Regions from separate parts of the Agrobacterium sp. LEGMi-208b genome, predicted to be linked through region 2. Evidence: riboswitches for the same ligand, from Rfam matches in the RefSeq annotation. Region 2 holds a riboswitch; the other holds the start of a gene.
What was found. Region 2 has a riboswitch for thiamine pyrophosphate ahead of thiB (thiamine ABC transporter substrate binding subunit). Riboswitches for the same ligand answer to the same signal wherever they lie in the genome.

Region 1: it holds a riboswitch for thiamine pyrophosphate, as region 2 does, so the genes downstream of both, thiC (phosphomethylpyrimidine synthase ThiC) here and thiB (thiamine ABC transporter substrate binding subunit) in region 2, are expected to answer to the same signal.

What each region holds. Positions count from the first base shown of each region.
Region 1 covers NZ_CM183445.1:1,916,614-1,921,719, reverse strand. Annotated here, with positions in the region: gene thiC (phosphomethylpyrimidine synthase ThiC) at 1-1,796, opposite strand, end outside; TPP riboswitch at 1,892-2,003, opposite strand; gene AC5YUO_RS09320 (acyl carrier protein) at 2,186-2,437, shown strand; gene AC5YUO_RS09315 (acyl-CoA dehydrogenase family protein) at 2,437-3,618, shown strand; gene AC5YUO_RS09310 (amino acid--[acyl-carrier-protein] ligase) at 3,623-4,531, shown strand; gene AC5YUO_RS09305 (DUF1839 family protein) at 4,538-5,106, shown strand, end outside.
Region 2 covers NZ_CM183445.1:1,759,417-1,764,522, forward strand. Annotated here, with positions in the region: gene AC5YUO_RS08605 (ABC-F family ATP-binding cassette domain-containing protein) at 1-1,091, shown strand, start outside; gene AC5YUO_RS08610 (VOC family protein) at 1,190-1,582, shown strand; TPP riboswitch at 1,628-1,738, shown strand; gene thiB (thiamine ABC transporter substrate binding subunit) at 1,777-2,790, shown strand; gene thiP (thiamine/thiamine pyrophosphate ABC transporter permease ThiP) at 2,810-4,435, shown strand; gene AC5YUO_RS08625 (thiamine ABC transporter ATP-binding protein) at 4,432-5,106, shown strand, end outside.

The DNA.
Region 1 (5,106 bases), 160 kb from region 2:
GGCATGTAAAGCTCGCCGCCTTCCTTGAAGCGTGCGGCCATGGCCTCCAGCCCCTCCTTCTGCGCCTCGGCGCGGATATCGTGGGAAATCCGCATCGAGCAGAATTTCGGCCCGCACATGGAGCAGAAATGCGCGACCTTGTGCGCCTCCTTCGGCAAGGTCTCGTCGTGGAAGGAACGCGCCGTATCCGGGTCGAGCGACAGGTTGAACTGGTCTTCCCAGCGGAACTCGAACCTTGCGCGCGACAGCGCATCGTCCCGCACCTGCGCAGCCGGATGGCCCTTGGCAAGATCGGCGGCATGAGCGGCGATCTTGTAGGTGATAACGCCAACCTTCACGTCGTTACGATCCGGCAGGCCAAGATGTTCCTTCGGCGTGACGTAGCAGAGCATCGCCGTACCGAACCAGCCGATCATCGCCGCCCCGATGCCTGAGGTGATATGGTCGTAACCGGGCGCGATATCTGTCGTGAGCGGCCCAAGCGTGTAGAAGGGCGCCTCGCCGCAGGTCTTCAGCTGCTTGTCCATATTCTCCTTGATCTTGTGCATCGGCACATGGCCGGGGCCTTCGATCATCACCTGGCAATCTTTTGCCCAGGCGATTTGCGTCAACTCGCCCAGCGTCTCCAGCTCGGCGAACTGCGCCGCATCATTGGCGTCGGCAATCGAGCCGGGCCTGAGGCCGTCACCCAGCGAGAAGGAGACGTCATAAGCGCGGCAGATATCGCAAATCTCCTCGAAATGCTCATAGAGGAAACTTTCCTTGTGGTGATGCAGACACCACTTGGCCATGATCGACCCGCCGCGCGAGACGATGCCGGTGACGCGGTTGACGGTGAGCGGAATATAATGCAGCCGCACACCGGCATGAATGGTGAAATAGTCGACGCCCTGTTCCGCCTGCTCAATCAGCGTATCGCGGAACACGTCCCAGTTGAGATCCTCGGCAATGCCGTTCACCTTCTCCAGCGCCTGATAAAGCGGCACCGTGCCGATCGGCACCGGCGAATTGCGGATGATCCATTCGCGGATATTGTGAATGTTGCGCCCGGTCGAAAGGTCCATGACGGTATCGGCACCCCAGCGGATCGCCCAGACCATCTTCTCCACCTCTTCCGCCATGGAGGAGGTGACGGCGGAATTGCCGATATTGGCGTTGATCTTGACCAGAAAATTGCGGCCGATGATCATCGGCTCAAGTTCCGGGTGGTTGATGTTGGCGGGAATGATGGCGCGACCCGAGGCCACTTCCTGACGCACGAATTCCGCCGTGACATAATCAGGGATATGCGCGCCGAAACTCTCGCCGTCACGCGCAAGCTTTTCCTTCGCGGCCTCGCGTCCGAGATTTTCGCGGATGGCGATGAATTCCATTTCCGGCGTGATGATGCCCGCCCGCGCATAGGCAAGCTGCGTCACCGCCTTGCCCGCCGTCGCTTTAAGCGGCTGGTGGCGCACGCCAAATTCCGGCGTCAGCCGCTCGCCGGTGGCAAAGCCGTTATCCTCCGGTTTGACGTGCCGGCCCTCATAAGCCTCGACATCGCCGCGCGCCACGACCCAGTCGTGACGCAGTCGCGGCAGACCCTTTTCAATCAGAACGGGATGGGTCGGATCGGTATAGGGGCCGGAGGAATCATAGACCGTCACCGGCGGTTCGCCCGCCGTCGGGTGCACCGCGATCTCGCGCATCGGCACGCGAATATGCGGATGAAGGATTCCCGGTTTATGGATTTTCGTGGAGGCGGCATGCGGTCCGGTGGTAACCGACAGCGGGATAGTCTTGGCAGCGATATTCATCTTGAGGCTCCAAAGTTTGACTGTGGAGACCCAGTTCGAGCCGGAATGATGGAAAATACCGAAGTGCCGATACGCGGCGCCATGCGCCCGCCCGACATCAGGTCTTTGCACCGTCCCTACGCCAGTATGAACTGGATCAGGTTCAACGGGTCACTGCGCATGAAAGCAGAATCTCAGCCCCTTGACGGGACACCCCTGGTGAATGGCCACAGCAAAAGACACCACCCGGCTTTTGTCAAGGCCGCTCATCAACGCTTGGCAAAGGTGCGGGAATGGCGCATGCTGCCGTTAGTTGTAATTAACCTAACGGTTTAGGTGAATATTATCGTTTGCGGCATAACGATAAGCACAAACCTTCCTAGTGTTGATTTCATTGGAGATACGTCGGAATGAATGCGACTATTCGTGAAATACTGGCAAAATTCGGCCAGCTTCCCACCCCTGTCGATACGATTGCAGATGAAGCCGATCTTTATGCAGCGGGCCTGTCTTCCTTTGCGTCGGTGCAATTGATGCTGGGTATTGAAGAAGCTTTCGATATCGAATTCCCGGACAATCTGCTGAACCGCAAGTCCTTTGCGAGCATCAGGGCGATTGAAGACACCGTTAAGCTCATTCTGGATGGTAAAGAGGCAGCCTGATGAACGTGACCGTGGCGCCGCAGGATGAAACGCTGTCCGCGCGCGCGGGCCGTGTCGCGATCATTGCCGCAAAGCATGCGGATGAGGTGGATGTCACCGGCCGCTTCCCGCAGGAAGCCGTCGATGCCTTGCGGCAGGAACGTCTGCTCGGCATTCAGGTGCCCTCCTCGCTCGGCGGCGAAGGCGCCTCCGTTCAGGAGATCGCCGACATCTGCGCCCGGCTCGGCCAGGCCTGTTCGGCAACCGCGATGATTTTCGCCATGCACCACATCAAGCTGTCCAGCCTGGTGGAGCACGGCGTGGAGAGCAGCTGGCATCCGGGCTTCATGCGCCGCGTTGCCGGCGAACAGCTTCTGCTCGGCTCCGCCACCACCGAAGGCGGCATCGGCGGCAATCTGCGCAACTCCATCTGCGCGATCGAAGTCGAAGGCGATAACTGCCGGCTGGAAAAGGATGCCACCGTCATTTCCTATGGCAGCAATGCCGATGCGATCCTCATCACCTCGCGCGCCCACAAGGATGCCGCGCCCGCCGATCAGGTGATGACCGTATTCCTGAAAAACCAGTATACGCTCGAGAAGACCCATGTCTGGGATACGCTCGGCATGCGTGGCACCTGTTCGGATGGCTTCCTGTTCCGCGGCGAAGCGCCGGCGGTACAGATTTTCCCGAAACCTTTCGCGGAAATCGCCGCGCAATCCATGCTTGCAAGCTCGCATCTCCTGTGGAGCGCCGTCTGGTACGGTATTGCCTCCGACGCGGTGCTGCGTGCGCAATCCTTCGTCAGGGCCGCGGCCCGCAAATCACCCGGCACCGCCCCTCCGGGCGCGATCCGCCTTGCCGAGGTTTCCACCAAGCTGCAGGTGGTCAAATCCAACATCATCGCCGGCATCAAGGCTTACGAGGATACCAAGAGTGATCCCGAAAAACTGATGTCGATGGCCTTTGCCGTTGCCATGAACAATGTGAAGATCTGCTCTTCGGAAACCATTCTTGAGATCATCGATCATGCCATGCTGGTCTGCGGCATCATGGGCTACAAGAACGGTACGCCCTATAGCCTCGGCCGGCACCTGCGCGACGCGCATTCCGCCCGGCTGATGATTTCCAACGACCGTATTCTCGGCAATTCTGCCAATCTCCTGCTGGTTCACAAGCAGGACACCAGCCTCTTGGGATAAGACCATGGACATGCAAACATCGTTTCTCGATCGACTGTTCGAAGAAGGCCTGCTGATTGAAACGGGTGTGGACGGTCTTTATGGACGCAGCGGCCAGTTCGAGGATGTGATTGCCGCATTCGAGCGGCTGATCGACCGCACCGGTGGCGCCGATGGCGCCGAAGCGATCCGCTTTCCGCCCGGCATCAACCGTGCCTATTTCGAAAAGAGCGGTTACATGAAGAGCTTCCCGCAGCTCGCCGGCACTGTCCATTCCTTCTGCGGCTGCGAACTCGACCATGTCAGCCTGCTGAAGACCATGGATGAGGGCGGCGACTGGACCAAGGACCAGAAAGCCACCGACATCGTGCTGACGCCGGCGGCCTGCTATCCGCTTTACCCGACGATTGCCAAGCGTGGCGCCCTTCCTGCCGGCGGCGGTCTTTATGACATCCAGTCCTATTGCTTCCGCCATGAGCCTTCCAAGGATCCGGCCCGCCAGCAGCTTTTCCGCATGCGCGAATATGTCTGCATGGGCACCGAGTCCGACGTCACCGAATTCCGCCAGACCTGGATGGATCGCGGTGTGGAGATGATGAAAGCAGTCGGGCTCGACGTCACCATCGATATCGCCAACGATCCCTTCTTCGGCCGCGCCGGCAAGATGCTCGCCAACAACCAGCGCGACCAGAACCTGAAATTCGAGCTCTTGATCCCGGTCACGTCAGCGACCAGCCCGACGGCCTGCATGAGCTTCAATTACCATCAGGATGCCTTTGGCCAGAAATGGGGCCTCAATCTTGCGAATGGCGATGTCGCCCACACCGCCTGCGTCGGTTTTGGCCTCGAGCGCATCGCACTCGCATTGTTTGCCCATCACGGTCTCGACGTGAAAAAATGGCCTGCAAAGGTCGTGGAAACCCTCTGGGGCTGATTATCCATGCGGCAGATTTTTCCGGGTCTCGATCCCCAAAACTATGTGCAGCATCCGCTTCATTCCTCTGAAAGAATGTGGCCGGAGACCAATTGCTACATCGATTTGTGGATCGAGGTACTGGCCTCGAAAGGATTGCCACCGGAAGCCATGTTCGGTTTCACGCTCACGCAGGATTTCGAAGGTGACCAGTTCACCTTCTTCAAGGTGCCGCTGGAAGATCTCGAAGCACTTTATGGCGTTCGCGCCACCGAACTTGCGATCTTCGATAAGGTGGAAAACCATATCGAGGCACAGCTCGAGCGCGGCCGCATCTGCCTGATCGAGATGGACAGCTTCTATATGCCCGACACCCATGGGGTGGGATACCGGAAGGAACACGGCAAGACCACCATCGCCATCAACCGGCTCGATCTCGAAAAGCGGGAACTCGATTATTTCCACAATGCCGGCTTCTTCCATCTCTCCGGCGAGGATTTCGACGGGCTGTTCCAGCATCACCTGGCCGAGACCGACCCGCCTTTCCTGCCCTACACCGAATTTGCAAAATTCGCGGACGATAATTCCTCACCCAC
Region 2 (5,106 bases):
GTCGCGTCGGCGAGCTTCAGGCGATGCGTGCCGAATATCGCGGCCACAAGGGACCGCAGGGCACGGTGCAGGCGACCGTCACCGAAGGGCGCGAATCCGGCAAGCTGGTCATCGAGGCCGAGGCCATCACCAAGGCTTACGGCGAGCGGGTGATCGTCGCGCCGTTTTCGCTGCGCGTCCATCGCGGCGATTGCATCGGTTTCGTCGGTCCGAACGGCGCCGGTAAAACGACGCTTCTGAAGATGCTCACCGGTCAATTGGAGCCCGATAGCGGCACGGTGAAGCTCGGCACCAATCTGGAGATCGCGACGCTCGACCAGAAGCGCGAAGATCTCAATCCCAACGATACGCTGGCGCATTATCTGACTGATGGCCGGGGTGAAAACCTGCTGGTCAATGGCGAACTGAAGCATGTTACCGGCTATATGAAGGATTTCCTGTTCCAGCCGGAACAGGCCCGCACGCCGATCCGCAACCTTTCCGGCGGCGAGCGCGCGCGTCTCATTCTGGCGCGCATTCTGGCGCGGCCGACCAATCTTCTGATCCTTGACGAGCCGACCAACGATCTCGATATCGAAACGCTCGATCTTTTGCAGGAAATCGTCGCGGGCTTTTCCGGCACCGTCATTCTCGTCAGCCACGACCGCGATTTTCTCGACCGCACCGTCACTTCCACCATCGCGCCCGTCAATCCGGACGAGCCGGATGGTCGATGGATTGAATATGCCGGTGGTTATTCGGACATGATGGCGCAGCGCAAGGGTGCTGCGGAAGAAAAACGCAAGGCGGAAAAACAGGAAAAGGCGAAGGCCGCACCTTCGGCCTCCCCATCGCAGGATCCTTCAAAGGCCAAGGGCAAGCTTTCCTTCAAGCAGAAATTCGCGCTCGAAAATCTGCCTAAGGAGATGGAAAAGGCGCAAAGCGAAATCGCAAAACGCGAGCAGCGCATGGCCGACCCTGAGCTTTTCACCAAGGACCCGAATGCCTTCAACACGCTGGCGCAGGAAATGTCGAAGCTGCGCGACAAGCTGGAGGCCATGGAAGAAGAATGGCTGGAACTGGAGATGTTGCGCGAGGAACTGGAGGGCTGAAGGCAATCGGGCTCTCGTTTGACCGGTCCTGCTTCGGCCTTTGACAGAAAAGCGGAATTGCCGTTCTATGCCGGCGTTCGTTTGGAGGAGTTGTGAAAATGCGCATGATTTTCGTCAATCTGCCGGTCAAGAATATCGAGACATCAAGGAACTTCTTCACGGCTCTCGGTTTCAGCTTCAACCCGGAATATTCGGATGACCGCACGCTCTGCATGATCGTTGAGGAAAACATCTTCGTGATGCTTCTCCAGGAGGGGCGGTTCCGTGATTTCATCAACGGCGATATTGCCGACGCGACGCGCACCACCGAAGTTCTGACCTGTCTTTCTGCGGGAAGCCGCGAGGAAATCGACCGGATGATCGCCACCGCGCTTGCCTCCGGCGGTAGCGGCTGGAAGCCCGTTCAGGACCATGGTTTCATGTATGCCGGCAGCTTTCAGGATCCCGATGGGCATGTCTGGGAACTGGTGCATATGACGGAGCAGGGCTGACCTCGGCCATCTTGCCAATCAGGGACGGCGGGACTACACCATCATCTTGATCTAACGGGGTGTCTTTTGTGCTTGGACGCAAAAGGCTGAGAGGCTTGCCAACCCGAAGAACCTGATCCGGTTCATACCGGCGGAGGGATTAGACGGCTTTAACGCAGGCGGCTATTTCCCTATCGATTTTTGAGGAGATACCCGTGCGCCGTCGTCTTTTCCTGAATTCCCTCGTTGCCGCTTCGCTGTTTCTGCCCGGTCTTGCCGTCGCACAGGACAGGCAGGAACTGACCGTCTACACCTATGAAAGCTTCGTTTCCGAATGGGGTCCCGGTCCCAAGGTGAAGGAGGCCTTCGAGAAGGTTTGTAATTGCACGGTCAATTTCGTCGGCGTGGCCGATGGTGTGGCGCTACTCAATCGCCTGAAGCTTGAAGGGGCGGGGTCCAAGGCGGATGTCGTCGTCGGTCTCGACACCAATCTTGTCGCGGAAGCAAAACAGACCGGTCTATTCGATGCCAGCGGCATCGATGCATCGGCGGCCAAGGTGCCGGGCGGATACAAGGACGATGTTTTCGTTCCCTATGATTACGGTCATTTCGCCGTCATCTACGACACGCAGACGGTGAAGAATCCGCCGACGAGCCTTAAGGACCTCGTTGAAGGCGACGCCGCGCAGAAGATCGCCATTCAGGACCCGCGCACCTCCACGCCGGGTCTGGGCCTGCTGCTGTGGGTGAAATCGGTTTATGGCGACAAGGCGCCGGAAGCCTGGGAAAAGCTCAGGAAGCGTATTCTCACCGTTACGCCGGGCTGGTCGGAATCCTATGGCCTTTTCACCAAGGGGGAGGTGCCGATGGTGCTCTCCTACACCACCTCGCCCGCCTATCACATGGTCGCGGAAAAGACGGATCGTTATCAGGCCGCCGCCTTTTCCGAAGGGCATTACATCCAGATCGAGGTTTCCGGTCTCCTTAAAAATGCACCGCATAAGGAACTGGCAAAGCAATTCCTCGCTTTCACGCTGACATCGGGTTTTCAGGATGCCATTCCGGAAAACAACTGGATGATGCCGGTTGCGGCAACCTCGAAGCCCTTGCCGGAGGCGTTTTCCAAACTCGTCGTGCCGCAGAAGACTTTCCTGATGGATCCGGAAGAGGTGGCGAAGAACCGCAAGGCATGGATCGATGAATGGCTTGCCGCCATGAGCATGAATTGAGGAAGAGGCACACCCGCGCATGATGCTGCGTCGTGATTACCGGCGGTCGATCATTTTCGGAACGGCGGCTTTTGCCGCCGTTTTCCTGTTCATGGCGCTCGCCGTTGCAGCTCTCCTGTCCTTTGATGCCGGTGCGTCCGCGGCCGGTATAATGGATGCCTATACGCTGCGCATCCTGCGCTTCACGCTTTATCAGGCAACGCTTTCCACTGTTCTTTCTATTGTCCTCGGCCTGCCAGTGGCGCTGGCGCTTGGCCGGCGACGCGTATTTCCGGGAAGGATCTGGATCATCAGGCTGATGGCGGTGCCGATGGGTCTGCCTGTCATCGTCGGCGCCTTCGGCATCATCACCATCTGGGGCAGGCAGGGTGTTTTGAATACGGCCCTGGTTTTTGCCGGGGCGAATGAGCCTTTCAGCATTTATGGCCTTTCCGGCATCCTCATCGCCCATGTGTTTTTCAATCTGCCGCTTTCGGTCCGGTTGATGCTCGCCGGGCTGGAGCGTATTCCGGGTGAATATTGGCGCATGGCGGCGAGCCTCGGCATGGGGCCGGTTTCGATTTTCCGTTTTATCGAATGGCCGGCAGTCGCGCGTCTCGTTCCCGGCATTGCCGGGCTTGTTTTCATGCTGTGCGCTACCAGCTTCACGCTCGTTCTTTTGTTGGGTGGCGGGCCGGCGGCCACGACGCTGGAGGTCGCGATCTATCAGGCGCTGCGGTTCGATTTCGATCCGCAGCGGGCGATTGCGCTTTCGGTTCTGCAGATTGCCCTCACCGCAATCCTGCTCGGACTTCTCGCTTTTTTACCGTCGCCCGAAGCGGAAATTCCGTCGCTCGGTCGTTCCCATCACCGTTTTGATGGCAAGGGCATTGGCGCCCGCCTCTGGGATGGCGCGGCAATCGTTTTCGTAATTCTGCTGATCGGCCTGCCGCTTGTCGCCATAGCCGTCTCGGGCTTGAGGGCCGATCTGCCGCGTCTTTTGTCCGCGCCGATTTTCCTGCGCGCGGCGGCGACCAGTCTTGCAATCGCCCTTCTCTCCGCAGCCCTTGTCGTGCTCTGCTGCATGGCGATCATCGGCGCACGGCAGGAGATAGGCTCCAGACGGCAGGCGGGGAAACCACTGCGCTTCCTCTCCGCTCTGCTTGGGGCAGGGTCTTCGCTGGTGCTTTTGGTGCCGCCTGTGGTGTTGGGAAGCGGGTGGTTCCTTCTATTGCGGGTCTTCGGCGATGTCAGCTTCTATGCGCCCGTCCTCGTGGCGCTTATCAATATGCTGATGGCTTTGCCGCTTTCCATGCGGGTTCTGGAGCCGGCTTTCACCAGTCATTTTTTGCGCACCGGCCGGCTTTCCGCCAGTCTGGGGCTTCAGGGCTTGACGCGATTGCGGTTCGCCGATCTACCGGTTCTGTGGCGGCCGCTGGCCATGGCGTTTTCCTTTGCCATGGCCCTGTCTCTTGGCGATTTAGGCGCGGTTGCCCTGTTCGGGTCGGAAAATTTCGTCACCTTGCCATGGCTGGTTTATAGCAATATGGGCAGCTATCGCACCAATGACGCCGCCGGTTATGCCTTCCTTCTCGGCATCATCTGCCTGCTGCTTGCCGCAGGCGGCGTTTCACGGCAATCCCAACCAGCAAGGGCGAGCATATGACAGGCGATGATTTTGCCGTTGAGCTGGACAAGGTCAGGCTGCGGCTTGGAACACAGGATTTCGACCTCGATTGCACATTCCCACAAAGCCGGATAACCGCCGTCGTCGGCGCGTCCGGTTCGGGCAAGTCGACGCTTCTCAACCTCGTCGCCGGTTTCGAGGCGCCGGATTCCGGCCGCGTCATGATCGGCGGACAGGACGTGACTGCGCTCGATCCTTCGGAAAGACCGGTCTCATCGATCTTTCAGGACAATAATCTTTTTGCGCATCTCGATATTTTCACCAATGTCGCTCTGGGTGTCAGCCCCGGGCTGAAATTGCGGGTGGAAGACCGGGAACGGATCGAGAAGGCCCTCGTTCGTGTCGGGCTTGCGGGTTTCGACAAGCGCTTGCCAGGCACGCTTTCCGGCGGAGAAAGGCAGAGGGCGGCGCTGGCGCGCGCGCTGGTCAGGAAAAAACCGGTCATGCTGCTCGATGAGCCTTTTGCGGCACTCGATCCGGGATTGCGGGCGGGTATGACGTCCCTGCTTCTCGACTTGCATGGAGAAACAAAAAACACGGTGATTATTGTCACGCATCACCCCGACGACATAAAAAAGCTGGCGCAGCAGGTGGTTTTTCTTGAACGCGGCCGTGTTGTCTATACCGGCCCGACCGCAGATTTCTTCGCC